Regions from separate parts of the Dyadobacter sp. BHUBP1 genome, predicted to be linked through region 1. Evidence: riboswitches for the same ligand, from Rfam matches in the RefSeq annotation. Region 1 holds a riboswitch; each other region holds the start of a gene.
What was found. A riboswitch is a leader RNA that binds a small molecule or an ion and turns the genes downstream of it on or off. The one in region 1 is predicted to bind cobalamin.
Positions count from the first base shown of each region.

Region 2: linked by a shared signal. The riboswitch ahead of metE (5-methyltetrahydropteroyltriglutamate--homocysteine S-methyltransferase) and the one ahead of ACQ4MZ_RS23115 (hypothetical protein) in region 1 are both predicted to bind cobalamin.
Region 3: linked by a shared signal. The riboswitch ahead of ACQ4MZ_RS07315 (TonB-dependent receptor plug domain-containing protein) and the one ahead of ACQ4MZ_RS23115 (hypothetical protein) in region 1 are both predicted to bind cobalamin.

Region 1 is NZ_JBOBIH010000006.1:226,596-237,428, reverse strand. It holds gene ACQ4MZ_RS23140 (SusC/RagA family TonB-linked outer membrane protein) at 1-605, shown strand, start outside; gene ACQ4MZ_RS23135 (SusD/RagB family nutrient-binding outer membrane lipoprotein) at 618-2,102, shown strand; gene ACQ4MZ_RS23130 (hypothetical protein) at 2,172-2,348, opposite strand; gene ACQ4MZ_RS23125 (hypothetical protein) at 2,430-2,618, shown strand; gene ACQ4MZ_RS23120 (TonB-dependent receptor plug domain-containing protein) at 2,630-4,834, opposite strand; gene ACQ4MZ_RS23115 (hypothetical protein) at 4,837-5,523, opposite strand; cobalamin riboswitch at 5,627-5,894, opposite strand; gene ACQ4MZ_RS23110 (cobyrinate a,c-diamide synthase) at 6,697-8,082, shown strand; gene cobN (cobaltochelatase subunit CobN) at 8,079-10,833, shown strand, end outside.
Region 2 is NZ_JBOBIH010000001.1:564,746-575,578, forward strand. It holds gene ACQ4MZ_RS02430 (hypothetical protein) at 1-193, opposite strand, end outside; gene ACQ4MZ_RS02435 (DUF2442 domain-containing protein) at 230-475, opposite strand; gene ACQ4MZ_RS02440 (DUF4160 domain-containing protein) at 472-774, opposite strand; gene ACQ4MZ_RS02445 (aldose epimerase family protein) at 887-2,029, opposite strand; gene ACQ4MZ_RS02450 (galactokinase) at 2,064-3,251, opposite strand; gene ACQ4MZ_RS02455 (D-2-hydroxyacid dehydrogenase) at 3,268-4,209, opposite strand; gene ACQ4MZ_RS02460 (hypothetical protein) at 4,311-4,826, opposite strand; gene fumC (class II fumarate hydratase) at 4,904-6,304, opposite strand; gene ACQ4MZ_RS02470 (6-phosphogluconolactonase) at 6,452-7,183, shown strand; cobalamin riboswitch at 7,339-7,563, shown strand; gene metE (5-methyltetrahydropteroyltriglutamate--homocysteine S-methyltransferase) at 7,785-10,106, shown strand; gene ACQ4MZ_RS02480 (acyl-CoA thioesterase) at 10,329-10,712, shown strand.
Region 3 is NZ_JBOBIH010000002.1:132,887-143,719, reverse strand. It holds gene ACQ4MZ_RS07370 (M20/M25/M40 family metallo-hydrolase) at 1-1,211, opposite strand, end outside; gene ACQ4MZ_RS07365 (xylulokinase) at 1,518-3,005, shown strand; gene ACQ4MZ_RS07360 (single-stranded DNA-binding protein) at 3,076-3,411, opposite strand; gene ACQ4MZ_RS07355 (hypothetical protein) at 3,727-4,017, shown strand; gene ACQ4MZ_RS07350 (aldo/keto reductase) at 4,048-4,923, shown strand; gene ACQ4MZ_RS07345 (hypothetical protein) at 5,038-5,622, opposite strand; gene prfA (peptide chain release factor 1) at 5,755-6,828, shown strand; gene ACQ4MZ_RS07335 (hypothetical protein) at 6,879-7,076, opposite strand; gene ACQ4MZ_RS07330 (thioredoxin family protein) at 7,112-7,678, opposite strand; gene ACQ4MZ_RS07325 (glyoxalase superfamily protein) at 7,727-8,128, shown strand; gene ACQ4MZ_RS07320 (DMT family transporter) at 8,125-9,045, opposite strand; cobalamin riboswitch at 9,110-9,310, shown strand; gene ACQ4MZ_RS07315 (TonB-dependent receptor plug domain-containing protein) at 9,361-10,833, shown strand, end outside.

The DNA of each region.
Region 1 (10,833 bases):
GCCAGAAAGTAGTGAATGAGGACGGGGTGTACCTGCGATCCGACGAGCAGAAAGTGCTGGGTTCAGTGCTGCCGTCATTTACCGGCGGGGTGATCAATGCGTTCCGCTACAAAGGTTTTAACCTCTCGGCGCTGGTCGATTTTCAGAAAGGCGGCAACTTCTTCTCGACGACGCAAATGTTTGGCCGTGAGACGGGCATCCTGGAAGAAACCGCAGCGGGGAGCATTCGTGAGGATGGTATCATCGCCGAAGGCGTGAAGCAGGACGGCACGCCTAACGACGTAGTTATTTCAGCGCGTGATCATTACAGCAGCAACGGGAACGGTGGCTATAATATCAACTCGATCGACGTAATTGACGCCAGCTATATTTACTTGCGTGAGGTCAGCCTGGGATATAACCTGCCTGAGGGATGGGTTTCCAGAACGCCGTTCAGCAAAGTGCGTGTGGCGCTCACCGGCAGGAATTTGTGGTTGATCAAATCGAATTCCAAACACGTCGATCCTACTGCGATCACCAATTCCATTTCCAACTGGCAGGGGCTTGAAGGCGGCGCGCTGCCGTCCGTCCGCTCGATGGGCGTGAACGTTTCTTTCGGATTTTAAATGAGAACAGCTATGAAAAATATCAGGAAAATAACCAGCGCATTACTGCTAACCTCGGCGTTGGCCTGTACCGACGGTTTTGAGGAAATGAACAAGGACCCTAACCGTGCAGAACATGCTACTTCGGCGCAGTTGCTCACGAACGCGCAATACAATTTTTCCACCAACATTACCGATGAGTGGAACAATGGCCGCTTTGGAATGTATTATGCCCAATACTGGTCGTCGACCTACTACTCGGATGAGAGCCGCTACCAGATCCGTGAAAGTACCAACCAGATCATGTGGAACTCCTTTTACACCGATGTGCTGAGTGAGTTACACGAAGCGCAAAAAGTGGAGCAGGAATCGCAATGGGCGGGATATAAAAACCGCATTGCCATCGCCGGGATCGTGAAGGCATATACCTACCATTTCCTGACCGACATTTACGGTGGCCCCATTCCTTATGCCGAGGCGTTGAATGCCGGCGACGTCACGCCTGCATATAATACGGGAGAGGAGGTTTACGCCGGCTTGCTGACCAGCCTGGACGAGCACATCGAGAATCTCGATGCTGCCGAACCGAGCTACGCCACAGGCGATGTTTTATATGGCGGCGACGTGAATGCCTGGAAACGCTTCGCCAACTCGCTTCGGCTACGCATCGCGTTACGTATGATCGACGTGAAACCTGCCGAGGCCACAGAAGCGATCAAAAAGTCGCTGGATCCGGCCAATGGCGGTATTATCAGTACGCAGGAACAAAGTGCCCTGTTCCGCTGGTTGCCTTCGCCGCCGAACAACAACCCGATGAACCAGTCGTTCAAAGTGCGTGTGGATTTCTCGATGTCGAAGCCGTTTATTGATTACCTCAAACTCTACGACGATCCCCGGCTGCCTGTTTTCGCGCAACCGCGCCTGAATACCAATGATTATGTAGGCGAAGTGTACGGGCAGGAAAGCAGTGATGCAAGCTCCAACGGCGACCCGACGTTGGTGAGTTTACCATCGAACTATGCAGTAGGCGCTACTGCCCCGACTATCTGGCTGGATCTGGCCGAAGTGAAATTCATGCTCGCTGAAATCCAGGCCAGGGAGCTGAAAGTCGGGCTTACCGGCACCGCGGCCCAATATTACCAGGAGGGTATCACTGCCTCTATGCGCTTCGCTGGCGTACGCGAGGAAAGCATTACAGTTTACCTCAAAAAAGTGCCTTACAATGCCGCTAAATGGAAGGACAGCATCGGCTCACAGAAATGGATAGCCATGTACACCCAGGGCATTCAGGGCTGGCTCGAACGCCTCCGGCTGGACTTCAAGGACCCGATCACCGGCAAGGCCATTTTCGCCCTCCCTGCGGACGGTTCCCTCGATCCGGACGTTACCGACATCTCCAAGCGTATGACCTACCCACTCGTCGAAGCCTCACTCAACGGCGCGCATTACCGGACCGCGTTGGAGAAACTGGGCGGTAGAAATAGTAAGGGGGCCAGGAATTGGTGGGATAAGTACTAATTATCAGCCGGTCGCAACGGTAACCGTTCGTTGCGACCGGGTTTGGTAATTTTGTTGCATGACAAAAATTTACACACTATCATCAGCCTTTACTTTTAATGCGACGGGTGAAAAAGTAGATGCGGTGGCGTCGCCTGCCAGCCGTTCGGAGATAGTGGCTTCGAGAGGCGCTTTCCAGTTTAATTTCCTTTCTCTTTTGAAGGAGTATACGGTGTACAAACTCCAAGTCGGATCAGATCCTGTCATTCATGGACTTGTTGCTTTCAGGCCGACTCGCGGCAAAAACGTTAGTTGATTTGTACTTTAAAAATGCTTAATTTTAGATATATGGAACGAACAGTGAAAAATAGAAGCTACAAAGAGGTCTCGTGGGAAGATGAAGATCCGAAAGGTCCTATGATGGTCTGGAATGGCCCGAGATCGAAGGAGGATGTCGAATTTATGAGCAATTGGGCGATGGCAAGAAAAATCGAGCTCGAAAAAGAAAAAGCCCAATCGGCCGGTAAAACCGATTAGGCGCTATTATATTAAAAACTCTTCAAATAACGCACGGAAAACGTTCTCCCAGGAAGGTTATAACCGCGTTTCTCGTAGTAATTCTCGTCAGTCACATTGTTTAGTTTCAATGCGACGGTGTGGCCGCCGGGGATTTTGAACTGTGCGGCGAAATCCAACACCATATACTGTGGATATTCGATCTCAGGATTGATAGGATCGGTGTAGTCGATGTCCTTTCTTATTCCGACCGCCCTTCCTGAGAACCGTAGTTGCAGCCATCTCAAATCATCATAAGCCAACCCAAAATTGAAAGTATTGCGGGCGACATTCTGAATGTCGCGGCGTATTTCGGAGGCATCGGTGCCTACGATGAGTTCTTTCGCTTTAATTATGGAATTACCGTTCCAGAATGCCTTCAATGAATAGCGATAATCGCTTTTTGCCCCAAAATCATAAGACAGCTCGGTTTCAAGACCTGTGATTTCAGCATCTGCTGCGTTAACAAATGTGGCGCGGGAAACAATCACGTCGCCGTTTTCCAAAGGCTCGTTTACGACTCTGATGATTTTAGCAATGCGGTTATCGACGTTGGTACTGTAGAACGTCACATTGGCCGCGAAACCGGATTGTGGTTTGTTGAAATCCAGGCCCAGGTCCCAACTCAGGCTGCTTTCGTTTTTCAGGTCAGGATTACCGGCTGTGACGGCAATGCGGCCCTTGGAATCGCGTACTTCGTTGTAACCAGCTACGCTGTATGCGTCGGTGGTGACGAAGGCCCGGCCGATGTTGGCTTTCGCGCGGAGCGATGGCAGAAGGGCATAGGTAGCTCCCAGGCTCGGGCTGGCGAAAGGCGTTGTTTTTTTACCGGCTTTGTAGGTAGGCAGCAACGGCGTTTCGCGTACGTCGAAGGTAACGTGGTCGAGGCGGAGTCCTGGTTGTAACGTAAGTTTTCCAAAATTCAATAATGTCTGTGCGAAGAATGCGCTGGAAATCAATGCGTATTCGGGCTGAGTAGGAGCACGTTCGGTAGTGTCGTTGGTCCAGCGGCGGCTGTTAGTGGATGCATTGAGATAATCGTAGCCCCATATCACCGAATGCCGGCCGAGCTTCCAGACGTCTTTCACCTGTATGCCTTTCCATGCATTATGTCCTTGTGCGGAACGGAATGGCACCACCGGTTTACCCGACACATTCTGGGTGTAGTTTTTGGTGTTCTCTTCCGAAGTATACACTTTCACGCTCGGGCTATGTTGCCCGACTTGCCCGGTTAATGAGATATCAAGCGCCTGACGATCAATATCCTTGGTGCTGGCTTCTGTACTGCCCGAGGACAGCTCTCCTGGTGATTCTACATCCCGCGCCTGGAATTGCTCCCCACACACATCCACCCGCCAGCGATCGTTGATCTGATAACCCAACCTTAACGCACCGGAAAAATAATGCAGCTTGGTGAACGGCCGCCGGTTGCCGTCACCGGTTGTTTCGTCGGTTTCAACGACGGGACGGTCGGTGTAGTTCTTTTGCGCATGTTTGTAGCCGAATGCATTGCGGAGCCAGTTATCCTCACCGATTTTGTAATCCTTGGATCTTTCCAGATAGCTGAATGACAAATCGTAATCCAGTTTGGAAGTAATATTGCCGCCTGTGTTGAGGCCGGCCTGTAATGTCTTGAAACTTCCATATTCCAGGAATGCATTGCCGCCGGGGGTACCTTTGGAGCGTTGGGTAATAACATTGATCACACCGCCCATGGCTTGCGAGCCGTACAGTGACGACGCGGGGCCTTTCAGTACTTCAATCCGTTCAACGCCATTCAGATTGATCTGGGAAAGGTTGGTTGCACCCGCCGGGCGGCCATCGATGAGCAACAGCGTCCGCTGGTTTAATCCTGAAAACTGCGGACGAAATCCCCTGATACCGATGCCGGAAGACAGATTGGGGTACTGGATCACATCCACCGCGGCTGCTTTTCGGACAATATCGGTCAGGTCGGCGGAGGGCGTCATCTGAATATCCTCTTTGGAAATAATATCCAGCTTCTGAGCGATCTTTTCCTTTTTGGTTTCAAAACGGGTGGCAGTTACCACGATCGGATCGAGCAGCTTTTTAGCCGTCGAATCCGCGTTGCTTTCCTGGGCGGATGCTGCCGACTGCGCTACGGTTGAAATGGCTAGTAGTGAGAGCAATAAGCCGCCGACTGAAATGTGGGCGGGGCGGTAGAATTGGGTATACATTGTTAGAATTGAAATGATTCAAAAAGAGTGATACCGCCGATCAGGATCGAAAATACACCGACCAGGTAGTTGACGATCATCAGAAAGCGTTCGCGCTTTCCGGCAAAACGGCCGATGGAAAAGGCGAAAAAATAGCCGTACGCTGACATGGAGAGGATAATGCCGATACTTTGCAGTACAATGATCCAAACGGCGGTCATGGCATCGCGGGCCGCGAGTGTAAGTGCCACTGCGCACGCCCCGCCCGTACCGGCAAGACCGTGCACCATGCCTACCCAGAATGAGCGGCTCACCCTGCGTTCGACTGGCGCCGGTACGGGGGCGTCTGTTTTGAAATTCCGGCGGATCGCCATAATGCCGAGCCAGATCATCAATGGGCCGACTAATAGCTCAACCTGGTCGGCAATGTGCAGCGACATCGTAGATTTGAGCAAAAGCACCAGAACGGCGAATAGAATTAGTGTGAGTGAATGCCCCAGCGCCCAGTGGGAGGATCGCCAAATGAGTTTCCATCGAATGGCCGGGTTCAGTGGGGTCACCCCCGGCTGGGCCGCTCCCGGCCGGACCGCTCCTGGGGCCGCACTATTGTTTTCTTCCGTGGCAAGAACCGAAACCGCAGCCATATGGTCGGGTTCGAAGGAATGCTGCACACCCAGGAGCAGCGAGTCAATAAGCAGATACTGGATCATTTGGATTTCCGCATAAATTAAAACATAACTTATGGGAGAATGCAGGGAGTAGCGCAGCCGCAATGCAGCCTGCCGTTTCCTCTTGCCTTTCTTCCCGAAAGCAAAACCGGATTATTCAACGGCAGGTCTTCTGGCTCGTTCAGCTCTTGCGCCTTCCCAGGAGTAATGATTGAATGACTGAATTTTGAATGATTGAATGATCGAATACTTTTTATTCAATCATTCAAAATTCAATCATTCAAAATTATATCCCAGTGACATCTTACAAGAACATCGTTTAGTGAACTTACAGCAGCGGGTACTGCTCCGGATTTGCACCGGATTCCCTTTTAATCACGCCGGGGGCGCGAACCAATGAATAGACAAAGCTAGGTGTTTTTGTTGGAGATAAGCCAGAAAAATAGCCGAATACCGCTAACTTTACGGCATTAAAAGTTCTTTAACATACTTCTCCAACAGGAAAAGGGATTGCGTATCAACGCATTCCGGGGGAATCGTCGGGGCCACCCATGTGGTGGAGTCACGAGCTGTCGCGCAACTGTAAAGGATTAATGATTGAATGACCGAATGACCGAATGATTGAATATTTACTATTCAATCATTCAATCATCGCACCGGCGACCCGGTCAGTTTTTCAATCATTGAACTAAGCCAGAACACCCATCCTTTTCCTTGTTGACAGTGCTTTCGCGGTATGAAGCAGGGTCTGGTTTGGATATTCGTCGGTTTTCGCCGCTTTGCGGTCCGACGCTCACCTGGCGTGTTGCTGCCTGGGGAGTTCCTTTCTGTTTTCTGCTGATTATTTTGCTTGTCTGTCAGCGCACATCAAATCTTGATTTTTCAGGCTGCTTTGATTTTCGAAGGACTGCGACTGCTGTGAATGATGTTCAGGACTTCAATACGTACCGGCTTGATACGGTAAATGACCAGGTATCTGCCATGTAGCAGGTTCGTTACATGCCGGTTTTAGTCGGAATGAAACGACAGATGGGATGATGAAGATATTCAGAAGAAAGCTGATTGAGTTTCTTGAACCATACGATTTACCTCCTCGTCGGTCATCGGCTGACCGGGAAGCGCGTAGTTGGTTTTCAATGTTTTGATTTTTCCCATAATCAAAAATGATAGGGATTTAACTCAAAAGAAAATAGGTGTCCAGAAGATAGTAACCTCATGACTAACCCAAAATCCAGTTTTCTAATCTCCGCGCCGTCCAGTAATTCGGGCAAGACTACTTTGACCCTCGGGCTACTGCGTGCGTTGCGGGAGCGAGGGCTGGGTGTGCAGGCGTTCAAATGCGGGCCGGACTATATCGATACGATCCACCATACGGCTGCCGCCGGTCGGCTGGGGTTGAACCTGGATACTTTTATGGCTTCGGAGGCGCATATGCGCGGCGTGTATACGCATTATGCGTCGCGTGCGGATGTGAGCGTGACCGAGGGCGTGATGGGACTTTTCGACGGTGCCGACAAAATGAAAGGCAGCAGCGCCGAGATCGCTGCATTGCTGGATATTCCGGTGGTACTGGTGATCAATGCGCGGTCGATGGCCTATTCGGCGGCTCCGCTGATTTACGGGTTGAAGAATTTCTATCCCGGAATCCGCGTGGCAGGTGCGATTTTCAACTTCGTCAATACCGAATCGCATTACCGGTTTTTACAGGATGCATGTGCGGACGCCGGCGTGGAAGCATTGGGGTATTTGCCTAAAAATGAGGAGCTGCATATTCCTTCCCGGCATTTGGGCCTGCACATTTCCGCAGAAACAGATTATGAACAGATTATCCAAAGGCTGGCAGAGATTATCCCGCGGACAGTGAACCTGGACAGGTTGCTGGAACTTACTGCCGTCGGTTGTAGCGGCGAAAATGAGCCAGTTTTGAATCAGGAAAATCAACCACACCTACAAGATAATTCCCGGGACCTGCGCATTGCCGTCGCGAAAGACGAGGCTTTTTCATTCTTGTATCACCAAAATATCACATGCCTGCGCACCTTCGGAGAAGTGCAGTGGTTCAGTCCTTTGAATGACAAAGCCTTGCCTGAAACCGACCTGGTCTACCTGCCAGGCGGTTATCCCGAGCTGTTTGCGGCACAATTGGCTGGAAACCTATCGATGCTGGAAAGTATTCGGCAGTATTGTGAAAGCGGAGGATTGACCTATGCGGAATGCGGTGGGCTGATGTACCTGGGCAGGGAGATTGTCGATAGCAAAGGCACTGCATTCAAAATGGCCGGCGTGCTTGACCTGGCAACTACGCTCCAACATGCCAAGGTGACGCTCGGCTACCGGGCTATGCATTGGGATGGTCTGGAAATCAAAGGTCATGAATTTCACTACTCTTCATTGAAAGAGCCATTTGCGCAGGCGTCGCTTGCACCAATGACTAATGCAAGGGGGATGCCGGTTGATACACAGTTTTTTAGAATGAAAAACACCTTTGCCGGCTATACGCATTTCTACTGGGCCGACAAGCCCGAATTCATTCAACACCTCATCGACCAAACCACAGAAAAAGCCGACGGCCGACCGCCGAAAGCCGACAGCCCACAATGAAACGCCAGCGCATTACCCGATCTGACGGAAAGTCCATTAACCTCGTGCAGCGGCGCGGGCATCTTTCCTATTGCTACAATGCATGCTGCTGCGGGCGCGTCGATCGCGGATATGCGCCCATTCCCGTGGAATTGTATAAAAATGAGTGGCTGAGACGGAAACTGCGGAACGTCGTACACATGACGAAGGGCGGTTGTCTGGGCCCGTGCACATTGGCGAATGTAGTGACGCTTTTGTTCGACGGTCACTCGGTGTGGTTCCATTCGATCAATTACGAATGGCAGATCATCGCGATTTTTGACTACATCGAAAGTATGGTTAAGGCCGACCGATACCTGGTGCCGCCCTCGGATCTGGCCGAATATGTATTTCAGTTTTATACCTGGAAAGGTTCCGAAACTTCAACCGAATTGGGGCAAACCGCCATTCCTACCGATGGAATCGTGTTCCTCACACATGCGGATACGGATTTGCTCACGCTCGACCGCGCCATGCAGCTTTTGCCGGATGATTTTCCCAAGACGACTGGTATCAGCCTGATGGCGATCAAAAGCGAAGAGCAAATGCAGCAGATTTTGCAACGTGAAATTGCGGAAGCGAAAATCATCATTATTCGCATTCACGGGCGGTTGAGCAGCATTCCCGGGTTTAATGAGCTGGTAAAACTGGCCGGCCAGCGTGGACAGCACCTGATCGTGGTGAGCGGTACCGGAGAACTGAACCCCGAATTTGCGGCCGTATCGACGGTTTCACCCGATATTTTGCATGAAACCCTGGCCTACTTACAGGCGGGTGGTTATAGTAACCTGATTTCGCTCCTGAGCTACCTTTCTGATCACTTACTGATGACCGGTTTTGGCGCAGAGGCACCTGTAAACTTGCCGGAGCAAGGTATTTACCATCCCGATTTACCCGAATTTGCCGACGTATCCGACTGGCTGAAATACCGTAATCCGGCCCTGGCGACAGTAGGTATTACTTTTTACAGGGCGCATTGGTTGAGCGGGAACACTCAGTTCGTGGACGCGATGATCCGCGCTCTCGAGGAACGTGGTGTGAATGTGCTGCCTGTGTTTACATCTTCGCTCAAATCGGTCAATACCGCAACCGGCAAGCCGCTGGCATTTGAATTTTTCAAAACGGGTGCGGGGATGGGAATTGATGTGTTGGTGAATACGATTTCGTTTGCGATGACGGATATACAGCCAGTAGGGCAGGGGAGCACCCCTTCCAGGGCATTGCTGGACCTGAACGTGCCGGTTTTGCAGGCGATCACGAGCGGTATGGGGCGCGGGCCATGGGAATCCTCGGCGCGGGGACTTAACCCGCTCGATACGGCGATGAATGTAGCTATTCCGGAGTTTGACGGGCGGATTATTACCGTACCCGTTTCATTTAAGGAGAAAGCGAAAGATACGCGCGGGTATGAGCCATTGGATAACCGGATCGATCGGGTTGCTGGCTTAGCTATCCGGTTTGCACGTTTAAGACATTTGAAGAATGCGGATAAAAAGGTTGCATTCATATTGACCAATTCCAATACCAAAGCATCACAGATCGGCAATGCGGTAGGGCTGGACGCGCCGGCTTCGCTCATGAATATCCTGCGGGCAATGCAGGACGAAGGCTATCGGATAGACGACCTGCCTGCGACGGGCACGGAGCTGATTCACAAATTGATAGACTTGTGTGCCTATGATGAGGATTTCCTGACACCAGGCCAGCTCGCGCAGGCTGCGGCCAGCGTTTCCGCTGTGCAATATGCGGGTTGGTTTGAGGAACTACCCGAAGCTGCACGGCAAAAGATGCTGAAAAAATGGGGGCCACCTCCCGGCGAAACCTACGTACATGAAGGCCATATTGCCTTGGCCGGGCTCAATTTGGGCAATGCATTTGTGGCATTGCAGCCACCACGGGGTTATGGCATGGATCCCGATGCGATATATCACCAGCCCGATTTGCCGCCTACGCATCACTATTACGCATTATACCGATGGCTTCGCGACGGCTGGGGAGCCGATGCCATTGTACATGTGGGTAAGCACGGGACGCTGGAATGGCTGCCCGGAAAGGGGATTGGTCTATCGGAGAATTGCTTCCCGGACGCATTCCTGGCCGATTTACCATTGTTTTACCCATTCATCATCAACGACCCTGGCGAAGGTTCGCAAGCCAAACGGCGCGCGCACGCGGTCATTGTCGACCATTTGACACCTCCGATGACTTCGGCAGATACCTACGGCGAATTGGCGCAACTCACGCAATTGGTGGATGAATATTATCAGGTTGAAAGCCTGGACCCTTCCAAATTGCCCTTGCTGCAAAGGCAAATCTGGAATCTGATCAAACAAACCAACCTCGACGCTGATCTTGCGGCCATGTTGAGCCGCGATCACGGGGATCATAAGCATGACTGGGACGACGATATGACACCCGAGGGGGTGCCGGTCAGCCTGTCGGAAATGGAAGGAAAGGATATCGCGCATTTGATCGAGGATATCGACGGTTATTTGTGCGAACTCGGTGCCGCGCAAATCCGGAATGGATTGCATACGCTGGGTGAAATGCCGGAAGGGGACGCATTGCTCGATATGCTGCAAGCGCTCACCCGGCTTCCAAACGGGCCTGTGCCGGGAATGCAGGCTGTTTTGGCAAATGTATATGGTCTTAATATTGAGACACTTTATCAACTAAAAGGTCAAAAACTCCGTACGCCGGCAGATGCCCTGGCGGTATGGGCCGGTCGGTCGG
Region 2 (10,833 bases), on a different contig from region 1:
GCCAGGAGCAGATATCCTCGAATTTTTTAGGAGAAATGTAATTGGGAGAATCTTCGTCAATGGAAAAACCAAGCATTTCAACGCCCATACCCGCACAATAGCGCGCGTCGGAGAGGTTGGTAACATTGCTGATTTTTACGGTTTTAGTAAGCATTGTGAATGTGCAAATGCGGATCGTCGTCCGGTTGATCAAAAGTGATACCGCAAAATTAGGTAAAACCGGTAAAAGTCAGTCAATCTTTCCCGAATGCAGTTGATCAATGGGGAAGATGAGGTCCCAGTCTTTCCCCCAGACGATATTACCCCGTTCAATCTTGAATTTCTTGAAATGAACTGGATTTTTGTACTTGTCGTATTGCGGATGTGGATGATCCGTTAAAAAGGGGCCGAAGTCGACAATCTGCTGAGTCAAGTCAGAAAAGCTGATCCGGATTTTGTAATCTGCCAAATATTCCGCGCCAACGATCTTTGTCATAACCTTCTGGTAATCTTTAAACTCTTGACTTTCTTTTTGAGAACAAAGAAATCAGTCCATTTATTCACAATGTCTTGCGCATAATGCTCGACCACTTTTTGCGCTTCTTTAAGCTGAGCTGTCGGAAGAGGTTCCTGTCCGCTCGATTTCCGTAACAACACTTCCTTTAAAGCTCCGTCCTCAAAGAATATTTCGAAAATACTCTCATACTGATTGTAGGAAACGTGTATGTGGATAGGTAAGTGCTCATTAGAATAAAAGTAAAATATCATTCCGAAATATTCGATAATTTTTGGCATAGTCTGTGTGATAAGTGTATCCAAATCTAGCCAAAACGGAACATAAAATAACGGGCATTGCCGGCAATGAGCAGCCGGCAATGCCCGTCATATCAAAACGGTCGGACGAATGTTACTGCGCCGAAAACTTGTACTTCGTAGTGGTTTTATAAGTCTCGCCCGGGTTCAATGTCGTCGTCGGGAACTGAGGCTGGTTCGGGGAGTCAGGGTAATGCTCGGTTTCGAGGCAGAGGCCGAAACGTTTTGAATAGGTGGCGCCTTTGCCGGTCAGTTTGCCGTCGAGGAAGTTGCCGGTGTAGAACTGAACGCCTGGTTCGGTGGTGTAAACTTCCATCACACGGCCGCTTTCAGGATCTTTGACGGTAGCAAATTTTTCCAGGCCGCCGCCGCTGCGTTTCAACACCCAGCAGTGGTCGTAGCCGCCGCCGGCTTTGATCTGCTCGTCTTCGATTTTATCAATGCCTGCACCCACTTTGGTAGCCTTGCGGAAATCAAATGGTGTGCCTTCCACAGCGCGGAGTTTGCCGGTCGGGATGAGGGTGGTGTCTACTGGAACGATGCTATCCGATGCGATGGTCACTTCGTGGTCGAGAATGTCGCGTTTCAGGCCGGTTAGGTTGAAATACGAGTGGTTGGTCAGGTTCACGACGGTCGGTTTGTCGGTGGTCGCCGTGTAGTCGATCGTCAATGCATTCTCGTTGTCGAGCGTGTAAACCACTTTCACGGTCAGGTTACCGGGGTAGCCTTCTTCCATATCCTTGCTGGTATATTCCAGTTGTAAACCTACCACTGAATCCTGCTTGATTTCGGTCGCTTTCCAGATCACCTTATCGAAGCCTTTTGTCCCTCCGTGCAATGCATTCGGACCATTGTTGATCGCCAGAGAGTATTCCTGACCATTCAATTTGAATTTACCCTTCGCGATACGGTTGCCATAGCGGCCGACCAACGCACCGAAGAACGGGTGCCCGCTCAGGTAAGGCGCCAGCGAGTCGAAGCCCAGCACCACATCCGCCCATTGACCGTTTTTGTCCGGCGCGGTGAGTTTGGTGATGATCCCGCCGTAGTTGGTGATGTTGACGGTCATACCGTTGGCGTTGGTCAGTGTGTACAGGTCAGCCTGCTGGCCGTCGGGGAGCTGGCCGAAAGCCTCTTTGGAAATAGTACTGATCATTTTTTCTTCATTCTTGGTTTTTGAGCAACTGAAAATGGCAAGGCCAACCAGCGCAGTGAGTAAAAAAGGGATTCTTCTCATGGTCAAAGGTTAAGAGTTTGCGTAAATGGTCAGATTATCCGAGGGCAACTTCCTCCGTGCCATCGGTGATTTTCACACGATAGCAGGGCAGGTCGATTTTGTATTTTTCAAAATAGGCTTGCTTCATTTTGGCTTCAAAAGCATCAACACTCTCTTTTTTCACCAGATTAATGGTGCAACCTCCGAAACCGCCGCCCATCATCCGAGCGCCGAGTACGGTGTCGTCGTCCAATGTCTGAGCCACCAGGAAGTCAAGCTCAGCGCAGCTTACCTCATATTCATTTTGGAGCCCGAAGTGGGTAGCATACATTTTTTTGCCAAAATCGGGCAGATTGCCTTGTACGAGCAGATCGCAGGCATCCTGCACGCGCTGGATTTCTTCGGTCATGAATTTGGCACGGCGGTACACCACGTCACCCATTTCCTCTTTATGTGCTTCCACCAATGCGGGTGTCGCGTCGCGCAGGCTCAGTACTTTCGGATCATATTGCTGCAAAATGGCGGTTGCCTTTTCGCATTCCTGCCGGCGGGTATTGTATTCCGAGCTGGCTAAAGAGTGTTTCACCATCGTATCGCAAAGCACGATCAGGTAATCGTCCATCGGGAACGGGAAGTACTCGTATTCGAGCGAACGGCAGTCGAGGCGGATTACGGATTCTTCCTTGCCGAATGCCGAAGCAAACTGGTCCATAATGCCGCACTGGACACCTACATACTCATTCTCCGCTTTCTGCGACATTTTCACAATGCTGAAACGGTCGAGGTTCAGCCCGTAGATTTCATTCAACGCAAACAAAAGGCAGCATTCCAACGCCGCCGATGACGAGAGTCCGGCACCTACCGGTACATTACCGCCGAATGCCGCCTGAAAACCGCCGATTTTCAAGCCCTTCTTCTGAATTTGCTCCACAATACCGATCTGGTAATGCGGCCACGACTTTTCCGGCTTGGAAAGATCGTCCAGTGAAAATGAATAGGTCTGGTCGAGGTCTGCTGCGTAGAGGATTACCTGATCGTCTTCGCGTGGGGCAATCACGAAATATACGGCCTTATCCACACTTGCGGGGAGTACGAAGCCATTGTTATAATCGGTATGCTCGCCGATGAGGTTAATGCGGCCTGGTGAGCGGAACACGCGCACGGTTTCGCGCGTGGCTGTCCCGAATTTCAAAAAATATTTATCCTGGATACCTTCTGCGATATCGGTTTCTGTCAGTAGCATTTCAGTTTCGGTCGGTTTAATATCCTTTTACAAGGGTTATTTCATTGGCGATTGCGGTGCCGCTTTGTATTGCAAAAATGTTATTCAAAAATAAATCTACTTTCCCCATATGCTCATTTTTGTGCCCGCCGCCGGTATGCTGGGTCAGGATCACATTGTCCATTTGCCAAAGCGGACTGTCGGCAGGGAGTGGTTCGATCTCCGTCACGTCGAGTACGGCGCCGTCCAGTTTGCCTGACTTCAATGCATCGATCAGTGCATTCTCATCGGTCGTACTGCCGCGCCCCACACTTGCGTAAACGCTCTGGTCTTTCATGGCCGAAATGAACTCCGCATTCACAAAATGCTGCGCGGTTCCGGGCAAAGTATTAATTACCACGTCGGCGTGCGGTAGCGCATTGAAAAGATCTTCCTTGCTACGGATATCGGCCTCCTGCGAGGTCCGTGCCATTAAATGCGTGGTGCAACCTAACCCTTTCAAAATGGCGTTCACCGATTGCCCAATCGTCCCGGCGCCAAGAACGATCACGGTCTGTTTATACAAAATCTTCAACTCGGCGCGGAGCGGCGTTCCGATCCATTCTGTTTTCTGTTTCAAGAGCGTCAGCTTATCGATACCGCGGTACAATGCCAGCACACCGCCTACGATCGACTCGGCGCACGGGCGTGCGAACCAGTCGCCCATATTCGCCGTTTTGACGTGATCGGGAACGGCCACAGACGCGTATTGATCGAACCCGGCGGAATCGAGTTGCCAGAATTTCAGATTGGCAGGAATGTTTCCGAACCAGGCTACCGGCGGGTTGCCGAGGATGTAATCGGCGCTGGCAAACCAGGATTTAAGCTCCTCATTGCTGGCCGATTCGGTGCGGAAATGGATCTGATGCTGCGGGGTAAGGGCTTCGCTCAATTTAGCATTAAGCGAGCCGTCGAGTATGGCGTGGCAGTATATGATCATCTATTGTTTTTGTTTTAAAGAAGCAAGGTAAAATGATTTACCTGTAATATCTGCTTATCAGACGGTGAAATAGGCCTCTATCCTCCACGATGAGGGCATTTTCAGATCTTTTTCAGGATTTTTCGGGCCCTCGACTGGAACGCCGCAGGCTCGTATTCAACCGATTCTTCCAGGAATACCCGCAGTTCTTTCTGGATCTCCGGATAAATTTTGGATAGGTTAAACAGGATGGTGAGACAAAACGTGCGGATCGCAATGGCTAGCTGACGGTTCGCGATAATGCTGAACGCCGCGTCCATCAGCTCGCCGTGAAATTCATCGGGAATGCTGATATCCTGCAAAATGCGCGCACTGTTGCGGATCACGGCGTCATGAATATCGGTGCGTTTTAGCTGACTCACGAGCACGCCTATGTACGGGCGGATGAGCTCCGGGCGCTCGTGTGTGGCGATGCTCACGCTGTACGCAGCGCGTTGCGCGAGGCGGTACTCGTCGGATTCGAAGCAATGCATCAGGTGCCTGAATGCATCTTCTGAAGTACAGGCGTACCTGGCCACTTCCGTAGCTTTCCGCTTCGACTGGTAAGGGTCGGCCAGCAATTCTTCTTTGATATTCATGATTTTGAAAGATCTAAATGCAAATGCCCCACGTTTCGGCAGGGCATTCGCAGACATTACTTTTGGGTTCGGTCCAATTACCTGATCTCGCCCACCATGTCTTCCGGTTTTACCCATGCGTCGAACTCTTCCGGCGTGAGGTAACCCAATGCCACAGCCGTTTCTTTCAGCGTAGAGCCGTTTTTATGAGCGGTTTGTGCGATTTCGGCAGCCTTGTAATACCCGATTTTAGTATTCAAAGCAGTTACCAGCATCAGCGAGTTGTTCACGTGCTTCTTGATATTCTCATGCAAAGGCTCGATACCCACCGCGCAGTTATCGTTGAACGAAACACACACATCGCCAATCAAACGGGCAGAATGCAGGAAGTTGTAAGCCATCAATGGTTTGAAAACGTTCAGTTCGAAATGCCCATTGGAACCACCGATGCCGATCGCCACGTCGTTACCCATTACCTGTGCCGCTACCATGGTCATGGCTTCGCATTGGGTTGGGTTTACTTTTCCCGGCATGATGGAGCTTCCAGGCTCGTTATCCGGAATGTGGATCTCGCCGATACCCGAACGCGGGCCCGACGACAACATCCGAATATCATTCCCGATCTTCATCAGGCTTACAGCAACGGTCTTCAATGCGCCATGCGCCTCTACGATCGCGTCGTGTGCCGCTAATGCCTCAAATTTGTTTTCAGCAGTAACGAATGGCAGGCCTGTCAATGCTGCGATGTGCCGTGCTACATTTTCGGAGTATCCTGGAGGCGTATTAATACCCGTTCCCACCGCGGTACCACCCAATGCGAGTTCAGAAAGGTGTGCCAATGTGTTGTTAATGGCTCTCAAACCATGGTCAAGCTGCGAAACGTAGCCCGAAAATTCCTGGCCCAGAGTCAGCGGTGTAGCGTCCATAAAGTGCGTACGACCGATTTTAACTACATTCTTAAATGCTTCGGATTTCGCTTTCAGCGTGTCACGCAGCTTGGTAATGCCCGGGATCGTAACGTCCACCAGGATTTTGTAGGCCGCAATGTGCATTGCGGTAGGGTAGGTGTCGTTTGACGACTGAGACTTGTTCACATCGTCATTCGGGTGCAAAAACTTCGTTTTGTCAGCCAAATCACCGCCTTGCAGTACGTGCCCGCGGTAGGCGATCACCTCGTTACAGTTCATATTCGACTGCGTTCCGGAACCGGTTTGCCACACCACCAGCGGAAACTGGTCGTCGAGCTGGCCGGTAAGGATCTCGTCGCAAACTTTGCCGATGAGCTCGCTTTTTTCCTGAGGAAGTATGCCGGCTTCGAAGTTGGTGATAGCGGCAGCTTTTTTCAGGTATGCGAAGGCCTTGATAATCTCCTTCGGCATTTTATTGATATCCTGTGCGATAGGAAAGTTCTGGATCGAGCGTTGCGTCTGGGCGCCCCAGTATACGTGTGCAGGCACCTGCACTTCGCCCATCGTGTCTTTTTCTATACGGTATTCCATTTTTGAAGTAGAATGATAATGTAATTGAACAATGTGCGGTAAAGTTAGGCCCGGACTTGCAGTTTCTGGAGTTTTTTATGGATAAATGTTCACGTCTGAAAAAAGAATGTTTAGATTGACGCGCCGAGAACCTAAACCCCACTTTTCATGATACCCAAGATCAGCATTTATCCCGACTATACGCTCATGAGTTCCGCCGCAGCTGAGCGAGTAATCGACCTGATGAACCACAAACCCACATCGGTTATTTGCTTCCCGTCCGGCAGTAGCCCCAAGGGAATGTTCGATGCGTTGGTAGCGGCCAACCAGAACGGCCGTGTCGATTTCTCCCAATGCACTTTCATCGGCCTCGACGAATGGATAGGCCTTGGTGCCGGCGACGACGGCAGTTGTCGTGACCTCCTCGACCGCGATTTTCTGAAACCCGTCGGCCTCCGGCCGGATCAAATTGTCTTCTTCGACGGCAAGGCCTTTGATCCGCAAGCGGAATGCGACCGCATCAACAAAGTCGTGGAAAGCCTGGGTGGTCTCGACCTTATTATATTGGGCGTAGGCATGAACGGCCACCTCGCCCTCAACGAGCCAGGTACCTCCTGGGATACCTACGCCCACATTTCCGAACTCGATACCGTCACAGTGGAAGTAGGTCAGAAGTATTTCAAACAACCCACCATGCTTACCCGGGGCATTACCGTTGGTATCCGGCACATTCTGGAAGCGCGCGCCGCCATTTTGCTTGCCTCGGGAGCAGCCAAAGCCCCGGTAATCCGGCGCGCCCTCGCATTCCCCGTTTCAAAGGATTTCCCGGCGACGGTTTTGCAGAATCATTTGAATGCGGAGTTTATATTGGATGCGGATGCGGCCGGGACGATTTTTTAGCTAATACGAAATCACTTTTATCGCCATTTATTTTACTCCAAATAAGATATTTTATCCTGCCGAAAGGCTAATTTCTACTCACTTCACTGAAATTGGCCGACCATTTACGGCCGAATGCGCCTTCCGCCTAAATTTGACGCAGTTCTTTGTGAACGCCCGTCAATCGGGGTGATGGTTTTTGCTTTTGGATCCCTCAGCCAAAACATAGCAAAACAAAAAGGAACCGTGTGCAATTCACGGGCAGTCGTGCTACTGTAAGTATCCGCTCTGAGCATTCAGGGCCAATTTTTACCCTCGCGTCCCATTGCAGCGCCCCGGCGCGCGAGAAGGGCGGTAAAAATGATACAAGCCAGGAGACTTGCCGTCATCCTCAATGGCTTTTCCCTCACGGGTGGGGAGTAGTCAAGCATTGATTTACCACATTTTATTGCAGTATCACAGGCTACCCGGCTGTTTTGGGGAAACTGTATCTGTTCGTTTCGCAGGGTAGCTACGTGTTGCCGCGATGGAATGAAGTACCGGCGACCGTCCGCAACAGGCGTTTTGTCGGGATGGGAGGGTGTTTTCACAGGGTTTTATTAACTCTTTAAACACAAAAAGTATGTTGTCACACAACCTTGGCTACCCGCGCGTGGGAAGCCTCCGCGAGCTCAAAAAAGCCAACGAACAATTCTGGGCTGGAACGATCGATCGCGATGCATTGCAGAAAGCCGCCCGGAAGATCCGCCACCAGAACTGGGAAACGCAGCAGATTGCAGGCATCAGCCTCATTCCTTCCAATGATTTTTCGCTTTACGACCATGTTCTCGATACCTCGCTGATGGTAGGCGCCATTCCCGAGCGTTACCACCAGTTGGTCGACGGGAAATCGAACAAAGAGCTCGACCTCTATTTCGCAATGGCCCGCGGTTACCAGAAGAACGGGCTGGATATCAATGCGATGGAGATGACGAAATGGTTTGATACCAACTACCACTACCTCGTTCCCGAGTTTGTGAAGGACCAGAAATTCAAGCGGTATTCGGAGAAGGTTTTGCTGGAATTTGAAGATGCATTGCAAAAAGGCATTCAAACCAAACCGGTACTGCTGGGGCCGGTTACCTATTTGCTTTTGGGTAAAGAAAAGGAAAGTGGCTTCGATCGCATTGACCTACTGGACAGCCTTTTACCTGTTTATATATCCATATTAAAAGAACTTGCTGCAAGAGGTGCCGAATGGGTGCAGCTCGATGAGCCGGCATTAGTATTGGATTTGAATGAAAAGGAAAAGCTCGCATTTCTAAGCGCTTACAATCAGATCAGAGAGGCGCTTCCGAAGCTGCGCATTCTGGTAACAACCTATTTCGGGCCGCTAGACGATAATCTGGCAATTGCGACTGCATTACCGGTGGATGCATTGCATTTAGACCTGACACGCGGTGCGGAGACGTTACCACAGATCCTTGCCGACGAAGCATTTGTCTCTTCCACCAAAAAGCTCTCGCTGGGCGTTGTCGACGGCCGGAATATCTGGAAAAACGATTATCAAAAATCGTTAGAATGGATTCAAACAGCTGTAAATGTCCTGGGAGACGAGCGGATTTTGGTGGCACCGTCGTCGTCGTTGCTGCATAGTCCTTATGATCTGGATTTGGAGAAGAATGAGGCAGTACTGACAGCGGAGATTAAAAACTGGCTGGCGTTTGCAAAACAGAAACTGAATGAGGTGACTACATTGGCAAGGCTTGCAGCGGCAGACTATGCGAATGATAGCGCATTTCTGGACAATCAAAAGGCGATTGAAAGCCGCCGTGCTTCCGTATTGATCCACAAACCGGCAGTGAAAGCGCGGGTTAGTGAAGTGCGTGAACGGGATTTCGACCGGCAGAATGCATTTGCCATCCGGCAGGGTATTCAGTTAGAAAAGCTGAAATTGCCATTGTTCCCATCGACAACGATCGGTTCCTTTCCGCAAACGGATGAGGTACGGCAGCTCCGGGCGCAGTTCAAAAAAGGTGCATTGACACTAGACGAGTATGAAACCCGCATTCGGGCGGAAATCGTGGATTCGCTGCGCTGGCAGGAGGAGCTTGGGATCGATGTGCTGGTACACGGCGAATTCGAGCGGAACGATATGGTGGAGTATTTCGGCGAGCAGCTTTCAGGTTTTGTATTTACCCAAAATGGTTGGGTGCAGAGCTACGGCAGCCGGTGCGTGAAGCCGCCGATCATTTATGGGGATGTGGAAAGAGAACAGCCTATGACGGTGAAATGGTCTGCATTTGCACAAGCTAACTCCGAAAAGCTGGTCAAAGGCATGCTTACCGGCCCGGTAACGATCCTGCAATGGTCGTTCGTGCGGGATGACCAGCCGAGGAAGGATACCACATTCCAGATTGCGCTCGCCATACGCGACGAAGTAGTGGATTTGGAAAAGGCAGGTATTAAAGTGATTCAAATCGACGAACCGGCGATCCGCGAAGGCCTGCCATTACGGAAACGCGCCTGGCAAAGCTATCTGAAATGGGCTGTGGACGCATTCCGCCTGAGCGCCGCGGGAGTAGCCGATCAGACGCAGATCCACACGCACATGTGCTACTCGGAGTTTAACGATATTATCGATTCCATTGCTGCCATGGATGCCGACGTGATCACGATCGAGACGTCGCGTTCGCAAATGGAGCTGCTCGACGCGTTCGCACAATTCAATTACCCGAACGAGATTGGTCCCGGTGTGTACGACATCCACTCGCCCCGCGTACCGACGGTGGACGAGATGATCCTTTTGCTCGAAAAGGCATTGAAGGTAATTCCGGCGCGGAATTTGTGGGTGAACCCCGACTGCGGATTGAAGACCCGCAAATGGCCGGAAACCGAAGCCGCTTTGCGTAACATGATTTCTGCGGCTAACTTGCTGCGTGAATCGGTCGCGGTTACTGGATAGCGACGGCGGTCGTTTATAGTCATTTGTTGTCATGTGTAGTCAGATATGGTCAGAAATAGAGAGATGTGATCGCCCCTGACAGCACTTGACTACCCTTGACTACTTATGACACCACCTAACCATTCTTGACAACACTTGACTACTCATGACAACACCTGACCATCCCTGACTACAAATACGCCGAACTTCATTCCCGTTACGACACCAGTAAACCGTTATATTTTGACATTAGAAGATAGAATTTCCGCTTCGGAAACCCGTGTTTTTAAAACCGTTTTCCCTAATAACACCAATCATTACGATACCCTTTTCGGCGGCACGGCGCTGTCGATGATGGACGAGGTTGCATTTATCGCTGCCACACGGTTCTCAAGGTTGCGATGCGTAACGGTATCGTCCGACCGTATTGATTTTACGCACCCCATTCCTGCAGGGACCATTATCGAGCTGGTAGGGCGCGTCGAGACTGTTGGAAATACCAGCATGAAGGTTCGCGTCGATATTTTTGTGGAGAAGATGTACGAGGTAAGTCGGGAGAAGGCCGTGACCGGGATCTTCACATTCGTGGCGCTCGATGAGAATCATAAGCCTACCAAAATTCTGTAATATAACCGCGTTAGGCGATCCGGGCGGGCGGAGATTCGAGGACGAAATTGTAGAATTTATCATACGGCACCGAATTGTGCCGCGGACCAATCACGCATTCGAAATGGTTCATAATTAATCA
Region 3 (10,833 bases), on a different contig from region 1:
ATAGGAACGCCTTCCAGCATGAATGGCTGGTGATCGCTGTGCAGGCCGGCCCTGTTTGTAGTCTCGTTCTTATAGTCGCTGTCCACCGAACGGATAGCCTGGCCCACCGTTGCGAAGAAGTCCACCATCTCGTCCCGTCCGAATGTGTTGGCACCATTGGGATCGTTCGTCATATCGAGGTTCATCATGTAAGAAACCTTGTTGATCGTTCCGGATTTTTTGAGTTCGTTTACAAAATGCTTTGAGCCCAGCAATCCTTGCTCTTCGCCCATAAACAACACAAACTGAATGGTCCGTTCTGGTTTCACTTTCAATGCCTTGAATGCTCTGGCCACATCAATTACCGCAAACGAACCGATGCCATTGTCAATAGCGCCGGTAGCCAGGTCCCACGAATCCAGGTGACCACCGATAATCACTTTCTCATCCGATTTCCCTTTGAGCGTGGCAATTACATTCCGTGCCTTGATAGGCTTCGAAATGTTGTGCATATCAATATGCGCTTCCAGAGGGCCTTCGTCCTTAATCCATTTCCTGATCTCGTGGCCGCTTTCATTGGAAATGCACACAGCAGGAATAGAGATAATAGCTCCCGTGACCGATGCGGTTCCGGTAAGTAAAATCTTGCCCGGCGCGCCATTGACCATGATCATTCCCCGTGCTCCATATTTGATTGCCAATGCTGTCTTTTCCGACCGGTGCAAATTCTTTTTACCCGTTACACCCACGAGGTTGATGTTTGCCATTGCAATCTTGCCCTTCACTTTATCTTTAAGAGCCAGAAAGTCTTCTTCCAATCCGTTGCCGACATCCACGATTTCTCCTTGCAGATTGGATTCCACAGGCGAATGTGCCAGGGATACTACCGGAACATCACGAAAATTGTCGCTGCTGCCAGGAGCGATGGAGAGGGTCACAGTATCCCGCATCCATGCTTCCACTTCGAAAGGCTGATAAACCACATCGGTGAAACCATAGCTTTTCAAAAGCTTGAATGCATATTCCTCTGCTTTTTCACCATTGACACTTCCGGTAAGCCGGTGCCCGATGGTCTTGGTTGCATCGCCCAGTGTTGCATAGGCTTTGCTATTTTCTCTGATCTCCCGGTCAAGGCGGGAGAACTGCTTTTCCCATTTTCGATCTACCGGGCGAAACTCCGAAAACAAAAAAAACAGCCCACCAATGAGAACAACTTGTACAACTTTCTTCATAATTCCCGATAAAGGATGTCAGCAACTTGAAATTTTCCTCAAATATCGCATAGATATTTGACCTCTTGCAAGATAAACACAAAGGAGACCCTAAAATCAACCCTTTAGTTTCATCGCGTCCTTAATATACCCAATTTCTGACTGTTCTGACGTCACTTTCCCGCATGGATGCAGCACATTTTTATTTAAGTGTAAAAATTACACTTATTATGTTTCTTTTCTTAAAGTTATTTGAACATTTTTGTACTTTTTAGCGCTTATATTTAAACATCGAAGCTTTTTAAATCAAAATAATCATATTTCGCAATGTATTTCCTTGGATTCGATTTAGGCAGTTCGTCCGTCAAAGCTTGTTTGATTCACGCAGATACCGGGGCAGTTGCCGCCTCCGCATTCTACCCGGAAAGGGAAATGACCATTGCAGCTCCCAAACCTGGCTTCGCTGAACAGCAGCCTCAGATGTGGTGGGAAAATGCATGTCTTGCTTCTCAGGCTGTTATTAAAAAAGCAAACGTATCCCCAGAAGAGGTCGGCGCAATTGGTATATCCTACCAAATGCACGGGCTCGTGGTGGTGGATGAAAACCTGAACGTTCTCCGTCCGTCCATTATCTGGTGCGATAGTCGCGCCGTCGAAGTGGGTAACCAGGCGATGGAAGCATTGGGTGAGGAATACGTACTGCCTCATTTACTGAACTCTCCGGGCAATTTCACGGCATCGAAACTGGGTTGGGTGAAACAGAACGAGCCCGATGTTTACGCGAAAGTTCACAAATTCATGCTGCCCGGCGACTACCTGGCCGCCCGCATGACCGGGGAGGTTGTAACCACTCCATCGGGGCTTTCCGAAGGAATATTCTGGGACTTCGTGAACCAGCGCCCGGCCGATTTCTTGTTCGATCATTTCGGGTTCAACCAAAATATCCTTCCCGAGATACTGCCGACATTTGCGGAGCAAGGAAAAGTAACCGCCGCTGCCGCTGCCGAACTCGGCTTGCGCGCGGGCATTCCCGTCACCTACCGTGCCGGAGACCAGCCTAACAACGCCTTTTCCCTAAATGTACTCGAACCGGGTGAGGTTGCAGCCACTGCCGGCACCTCCGGGGTAGTGTATGGCGTTAGCGATCAAATTAAATTCGATCCGAAATCACGTGTCAATACTTTCCTGCACGTGAACCCGATTTCCTCAGCATCCCGTTATGGCGTTTTGCTGTGCGTAAACGGGACCGGAAGCCTGAATGGCTGGCTTCGCAATGCGCTGTTCCAGGGAAATATCTCTTATCCAGAAATGAACAACCTCGCCGCACAGGCGCCTGTGGGTTCCGATGGCCTCTTCTGCCTTCCATTCGGTAACGGAGCCGAGCGTATGCTCGAAAATCAGGATCCCGGAAGTACATTTAAAGGGCTTCAATTCAGCCGCCACGGCCTGAGCCATTTCACGCGTGCATCGCAGGAAGGCATTGTCTTCGCCCTCTATTACGGAATGGAAATCATGGAAACGGTAGGTGTGTCTCTCAAGAATATCCGTGCCGGAGAAGCCAATATGTTCCTGAGCCCTGTTTTCCGAGAAACCTTTGCTAACGTGTCTGGCGCCACCGTCGAGCTTTACAACACCGATGGCGCACAAGGGGCAGCCCGCGCTGCCGGTTTCGGACTAAGCTATTACAAGAACCGCGAAGATGCATTTGTCGGACTTACGGCGCTACGCACGATCGAGCCCGATGCAAATCACGTACAGGCCACGCGCGACGCATACAATAACTGGAAAACTACTCTCGAAAAGAGCCTCTCATAAGCATAAAACAGGCCTCATCTTGAACCCAGGCATGAGGCCTGTTATAACACGCTTGCGTCACTTGAATTGCTCACACCGCCGCCTCCTGTTTCTTCTGAATTTCTTCCACCTTATGCGCGGTCACTTCCGTGCGCCTTACGGTACGATTGTCTTTGTCGACATACTGCCGATAGGTTAGCCTACCTTCGATCGAAACCATTTTACCTGTCGTCAGGAAAGTCTCGCAGCGCTGTGCCAGTTCCCGCCACACGACCACGGTATGCCAGACCGTATTCTTGACCTCTTCCTTGTTCTTATTAACATAACCTTCGTCCGTTGCCAGTGAAAAGGTTAGCATTTTACCGCCCTCAAACTCCTTCACATTGATTTCGCGGCCTACATTTCCGATTAATTTTACCGAGTTCATTGTTGATAATGTTTAGATGATGAATACTGCTGCCGGATTGAATAAAGTGAACCGACAATGCAAAGATGTAATGGGTGAAAAACAGAAGTCGGTTTTTAACCGCTTATAGTCATATGAAAGCATTTGCAGCCGTTTGCAAACGGAAAAATGCAAGCCGGCCGTCGTCGCAAATGAATTTTACTATATTGCAGGCCAGGAAAATATATGCACACTGCCCGGATAAAAGCGGTCCGGCGAAACAAAAGGTATATGGTAAATTGTCAGGAATGCGGCAGACCTCTCACGGGTAGGATCGATAAAAAATTTTGCTCAGATATGTGCCGAAACAGCTTCAATAACCGGCTCAATTCGGATTCTCACAACATTATCAGAAATATTAATAACCAGCTCCGGAAGAACCGCCGGATTCTGGAAGAACTTTGTCCCGATGACAAATCCAAAACCACCAAGCACATTTTAATGGCCAAAGGCTTTGATTTTAACCTGATTACCAACATCCGTCCGACCCTCAAAGGAAGCATTTATCGCTTCGTTTACGACTATGGCTACCTTGAACTGGACAATGATTTTTATCTGATCGTAAGGGATAAACGATTGGAGAAATAGATATTTTTGCAAGAATTCAAACTACCACCGATGAAAAAAGTAAGCCTCAGCGATTCCGGCCCGAAGGTTTCGGAAGCAATTTATGGTTTTTGGAGATGGACCGACGAGGGTGCCATTACCACCACGCAAATTGAAAAAACGGTCAACCTCTGCCTCGACCTGGGCATTAATACATTCGACCATGCTGATGTTTACGGCGATCATACGATTGAAGAACATTTCGGCAAGATCATTGCCCACAAATCCTTCAAGCGAGAAGACATTGTGCTGTTCAGCAAGTGCGGTATCAGAAAGTCGGAGGATAAATACCTGACCTACTACGATAATTCGCGCGAGCACATTATCAACAGCATTAACGGCTCACTCAAAAGGCTCAAAACCGATTATCTGGATATTTTCCTGCTCCATCAAAGCGACCTGCTGGCCGATCCGGAAGAGACCGCCATGGCATTGGCCGAAATCGTAACCTCGGGGAAGGCAAAACACATTGGAGTCGCCAACTTTACGGTTTTCCAGCATCAGCTGCTTGCGTCGTACCTCCGGATTCCGATCGTCACGAACCATATTGAATTGAACCTGATGAATACGACCGCAATCGAAGATGGCCGTATCGATTTTATCAAACAGAGTTTCAGCAAACCGCTTGCCTGGGCGCCCCTCGCGGGAGGAAAAATCCTGAATGGTACCGACGAAAAAGCAGTGCGCCTGAGGGCCAAACTGGATGAGGTCGGCAAGAAATACGATGCCAATATCGAACAAACGGCGGTAGCCTGGCTCATGAAATTGGGGACGTTACCCATTATCGGATCGCTCTCCGAAGCCCGCATTCGTAATGGTGCTAGCGCTTCGGATATCAAGCTGAGCCGGGAAGATTGGTACGATATCTATCAGGTTGTCGGGAAATAAAAAATGCAGGGGGTGCTGTTGGTTGTCACAGTCCCCCTTCATTTTTATGACATTGCGGGCTTCCCATATCAAATACCGTGTCCCCTGCATTCAGCTAAGTTCCTGGATTGAAGGTCAATCCTTCAACTGCTTCGCATCCAGCTTCCTGATGATCTCCTTTTTATTAAAAAGCAGTCGCCAGACAGCAAAAGTCGTGTCCTGGGTAGCCATGCATTTTTTACAAATGACGCTTCCCGCCGCAACAGGCGCGTTGTACACGAGGAGGCTGTCGTTGAGCTGCTGTAAATTATCTCCCGCTTGCGTGCTGCTTTTCGCACTGTAAGCGTAGGCATCCAGTATTTCCCTTTCCTTGGCGTGCAAATCGGCGCGTTTTACGTCATTGATCCCGAACAATTCCACTTTAACTCCGTATTCCTTTTCCAATGCAGCGATCACCGGAATACCGCTCAGGTCACGGCAATGTGCCAGTCCGGCATCCGGGTTCTTTTCCAGTTCGCCTTTCAAGGATTTCTCTGCGATCTGCGCGATTTTCTTGCCCCATTCGTCGGCTGATGATACCAGCTGCACATTTGTAACCCGTTTGATCTGCGAGGCTTTGATTTCCCTGTTTAGCTCTTTTGTGTTTTCGATGCGGCCGCTTTTAAAATCGCAGCTTGTGAAAGCTACTGCCAACATGGCAATGCATATGATTCTTTTCATTGTTCCAAATATTTGTTTAATCCATCAAACGGTTTCTCTCACAGCACGCAGCCAGTCCCTTGAAACCATTCATTTAGCTAAAATGCGTATCTTTGTGCCCCGAATGCGAGATGCCAAAGATATTCAATAAAGATGATCGATAAATTAGAAGCTATAAAAGAACGGTTTGAAGAGGTTTCTCAACAAATCATACAACCGGAAGTAGTCTCCGATTCTGCACGTTATTCCAAGATCAGCAAGGAATACAAGGACCTTGGCAAGATCGTGGAGCAATATGCACTTTATCAGAAGTTGCAGAAGGATATTGCCGGTACCAAAGAACTTATAGCGACTGAAAAAGACGAAGATCTGCGCGAAATGGCCAAAGAGGAGCTGGATGAACTGACTCCCAAACTGGAAGAGCTCGAACAGACCATTAAGGAGCTACTTATCCCGAAAGATCCTAACGACAGCCGGAACATCATCCTGGAAATTCGCGGCGGTACCGGTGGCGACGAAGCTGCTATTTTTGCCGGCGACCTTTTCAGAATGTATCAGCGCTTTTTCGAGAAAATGGGCTGGCGGTCATCCGTAATGGATTATACCGAAGGTACCAACGGCGGTTATAAAGAGATTATCTGTAAAGTCGAAGGAGAGGATGTGTACGGCAAAATGAAGTTCGAATCGGGAGTACACCGCGTACAGCGTGTCCCCGCGACAGAATCTCAGGGCCGCATTCACACATCTGCGGCTTCAGTGGCAGTCCTGCCGGAAGCGGAAGAGGTGGATGTGCAGATCAATATGAATGATGTCCGTATCGATACTTTCCAATCGTCAGGTGCGGGTGGACAATCGGTAAACACGACTTATTCCGCGGTACGTCTTACCCACATTCCGTCCGGACTGGTGGTAAGCTGCCAGGACGAACGCTCGCAGCTCAAAAACAAGGAACGCGCATTAAGCGTGCTCCGCTCGCGCCTGTACGAGATCGAGTTGAAGAAACACAATGACGCGATCAGTTCGCAGCGGAAATCCATGGTGGGCAGCGGCGACCGCTCCGATAAAATCCGCACCTACAACTACCCCCAAAGCCGCATTACCGACCACCGCATTGGTTACACGGTTTATAATCTCCCTGCTGTAATGGAAGGAGATATCGCCGAGCTGATCGAAAAACTGCGTATCGCTGAGAATGCCGAAAGAATGCAGGAAGGAGAAGCCGTTTAGGAATGTTGTCCTTTAACTTAATGAAGCGAAGTTTCAGGTCTTTCGATAGGTTACCTTAGTTCGATCTCATCCATACTATAAGTCAAACCATCCTCGGAGAAAGTCAGATTGACCACTTCGAGGATGGTTTGTTTTAATTCTTCCATACTATCGCCCTGCGTGCCAATAAATTTGTCGGCAATATCAGCAATGGCGCTAAAACCTTGCTCTTCCCTTATAACGTCCAGAACTATTTTGGGCTTTTTCATCTCTTTATAAGGAAGCTGAGTGAGTTAACTTACGCCTATTTCGCAGGATACAAAGTGCCGTAAGTCTTCGCTTTATAGCTTTCGAAGTCCTGCTTTTTATGGTAATCCTCTCCGAAAAAGGTAATGATCTGATGGAATTCTTTCGCTTTCAGGTAACCGGCTAGTGGCTGGATCATGTTAAATTGATCGTCCAGAAAAACCGTTGTGGGATAGCTCGGCTGATTATTCGTTAATGCCAATGCGATTTCATGGATGCCGCGACCGCCCTGTTCAAGGTATTTGAACTGCTTGTCGCCCAATTTGATCGTTCCCTTTTGCTCTGCATCGAGCTTTACGGCGTAATATTTCTTGTTGATATATTCGGTAACGGCTTTGTCTTTGAACGTTTCGCGATCCATCACTTTGCACCATCCGCACCAGTCGGTGTAGACGTCGATCAGGATCTTGCGGGGCTCCTTCTGAATTTTGGCATATGCCTCTTCGATGGTCAGCCACTGAATACCTTCGGCGGCTGCACGCCTTTTACCCGTATCGGCTTTGAAACCGGCAAGGAATACCAGCATTACGGGAAATATTATCAGTATTGACAGGAGTCGTTTCATAGTAATTTTTTAGATTTCTTGCTCTTAGACAAATCTCTTTCACAAATCATGGCACGGACTGCGCGTCAGGTGCCAAAGCATAATAACATGGAAGCCAGCAAAGTCATCCCAATTTTACGCATTTTTGACGAAACCAAAGCACGGGAATTTTACATCGGCTGGCTCGGCTTCCAGGTCGACTGGGAACACCGGTTTTCCGACGATGCACCGCTCTACATGCAAGTTTCGCGCGGAGACCTGACGCTCCACCTCTCCGAACACCATGGCGATTGCACACCGGGCGCCAAAGTCTTCATCGAATGCACTGGCGTGCGTGATTTCCACAAGGAACTCAATGAAAAGCAATACAAATACAATCGCCCGGGACTCGAACAGGAGCCATGGAATGCCATTTCGGTAACGGTAGTCGATCCCTTCATGAACCGGCTTGCATTCAATGAGCGGCTTTAAGCATTCTTAGTTTTTGCCAGAGACACCAGAATGCCTCCTGTAATGATTAGCAACATGCCCGTCAGCATAGAAAGCGTCGGAATCGCCTCTCCCATCAGAAAGCCGATCAGCACCGAAAAAAGAATATTGGAATAACCCACCACAGCGACGCGCCCGGCTTTATCGTAAGTAAATGATTGCGTAAGCATTTTTTGTCCCAAAAGCGCCGTAAACCCTAATGCGAGAAAACCCAGCCATTGCCAGGTATTCTCCGGCCATCTGAATGTACCTATCAGAAAATCCAAATGCTCCATAGGATAATACGTACCGACCAGCATCGACAAAATAGGCATTACAATCCCGCTGAGCATAAATGAAAGGATGATCGCGCGCGTGTCGTACACGACACCAAGCTGGCGGATGGACAAGTAAGAAATGGCCGTCAACAGTGCATTGCCCAAACCTAATGCATTATCCCGCAGCGACGACGAAAGATCGGGCCGGAACACGAACAGAATACCGGTAAAACCAACGAATATAGCCATCCATTCCTTGCCATTCAGTGTTTCTCCGATGAGCAGCCAGGAGAAAAGCGCCAGAAAAATTGGGTAAGTATATTGGTAGGTAGAAGCCCGGCCGAGTCCAAGCGTCTGGATTGCATAAAATAGCATGTACAGCGACAATGTTCCTACTACACCTCTGAAAATAAGCAGTCCCAACTTTCCGCCCTCCTGCCTCAGCGGCCGTTGCCAGATGCTGCTAATGATAAAAACCACCCCAACAATGTTCCTGAAAAAAACCAGCTGTACAATATGGAACTCCCTTCCCAGCCATTTCGAGATCGCCGACGTAAGCGAGAAAAAAAATGCGGCGCCGAGCATAAGGTAAATGCCTTTCAGGGAGGATGCGGTCGGGAAATTTTCAGTAGAAGCGGCCAAAAGCAATCAGAATTTGCTGCAAAGATAGCGGTTATCGTACACAACGGAAAGTCGGGGGAAATACCTACCTTTGCACCCGCTTGGTGCCATAAGCTGCTTCTAGTCAGCGATTAGGCTTAATAGGGAATTCCGTTAGCACCGGAAGCTGTCCCCGCAACTGTAAGTCTGCCAACACGTGCCCGATTCTTCGTGCCACTGTCCTGCGACGGGAAGGCTCCGGGTGCGAAAGACGAGCCAGGAGACCTGCCAGAGCATTTTGATCGGACCGTTTTCGGAGGAAAAACAGAAGATCGCCGCCAATCATTGCGATTTAGAGTGTTTACCAACTTAAGACTTGTGGGATGCTGGATGTTATGGGCAAGTTTTGCGCTGACACTGCCGGTTTATGCACAAAAAGACTCCATTGCTCTCGACCCCGTCATCGTGAAGGGATTTGTCCCTCAAAAATTTATGAGCGGCCTGAAAATCCAGCGCATCGACTCCGCTTCGCTCGCGCAGGTACGCTATCAGAATATCGGTGACGTGTTATCCGCTTATACCCCGATTGCATTTAAAAATTACGGGCCGGGCCAGCTCAATACCGCCTCGTTCCGGGGCACCTCCGCCAACCATACTGCTGTCCTATGGAACGGGCTCAACATCAATGCGCCTACCCTCGGACAAACGGACTTCTCCACCATTCCCGTGGCGGGTTTCGACCAGCTTTCGGTTCAGTACGGCTCCGCGGCGAGTGTTGTGGGCTCCGATGCCGTGGGCGGAAGTATTTTGCTTGACAGCCGCGCATCGGCAACGCCGTTTCATGTGTCTGATGGCGGACAATATGATAGCTTCAATAACCATCAGAGCCGAACAGATATCCGCTATCTAGTGCCACTAAACAACCAATGGGCTTTCTCAGGGAAAACGGCACTTTACTATGGCAGGATGAACAACGATTACCCCAAACCAACCCGGAACACTTACGCACTCTTGCCTACCGAAACTTTTCAAAAAGGCATTGTACAGGACCTGTTCCTCCACGGACAAAACGACCAGGAAATTTCCGCACACATCTGGCTCACCGACAATAAACTGACGCTGACGCCCGACGATATCCAAGGTCGTGAAATGACCCAAACTACGGCCTATCGTACGATGTTCCGCTATCAGGTCCGGACGCTCACGCTACGCACCGCCTGGGTACGCGACATCATAGATTATGCCAAAGGTGACCTCTCCCACCCCGACCATTCAATAACGGATAAGTTCGCTTCGAGAATAGAAAAGGATTTTCTGCTAAATCTTGGCAACAATATCAATCCTATTCACCTTAAAACCGGGGGAGAATGGACGCATTATCGTTCACGCGTACCGGGATACGCGCTCTCGCCAGCGAGCGAGAACCGCACGGACTTCTTCCTGCTCACCCGCTGGCAACCGACAGCGCGGATTACTACTTCCATTAACCTTAGGCAGGGCCTCGTTACGGGTTTCAATCCACCGTTCACACCGTCGGTTGGTGTGGAATATAGTTTCATTCAAAAAGCGCTTTACAACCTTACCTTGAAAGGCTCCTATGGCCGCAGCTACCGGGTGCCCACTTTGAACGAACGCTACTGGAAGGACCTCGGTAACCCGGATGTCCACCCCGAAACGGGTTGGAATAAGGAAATCGGCCTTGAACAGATATTTAAAGCGGCTTTCGGCGGCACGCTAAGAACCACCGCAACTTTTTACCATAACCGAATTAAAGACTGGACTTACTGGAATCCATCGAGAAGCTACCGGGTCGAAAATCTGCAACAGGTA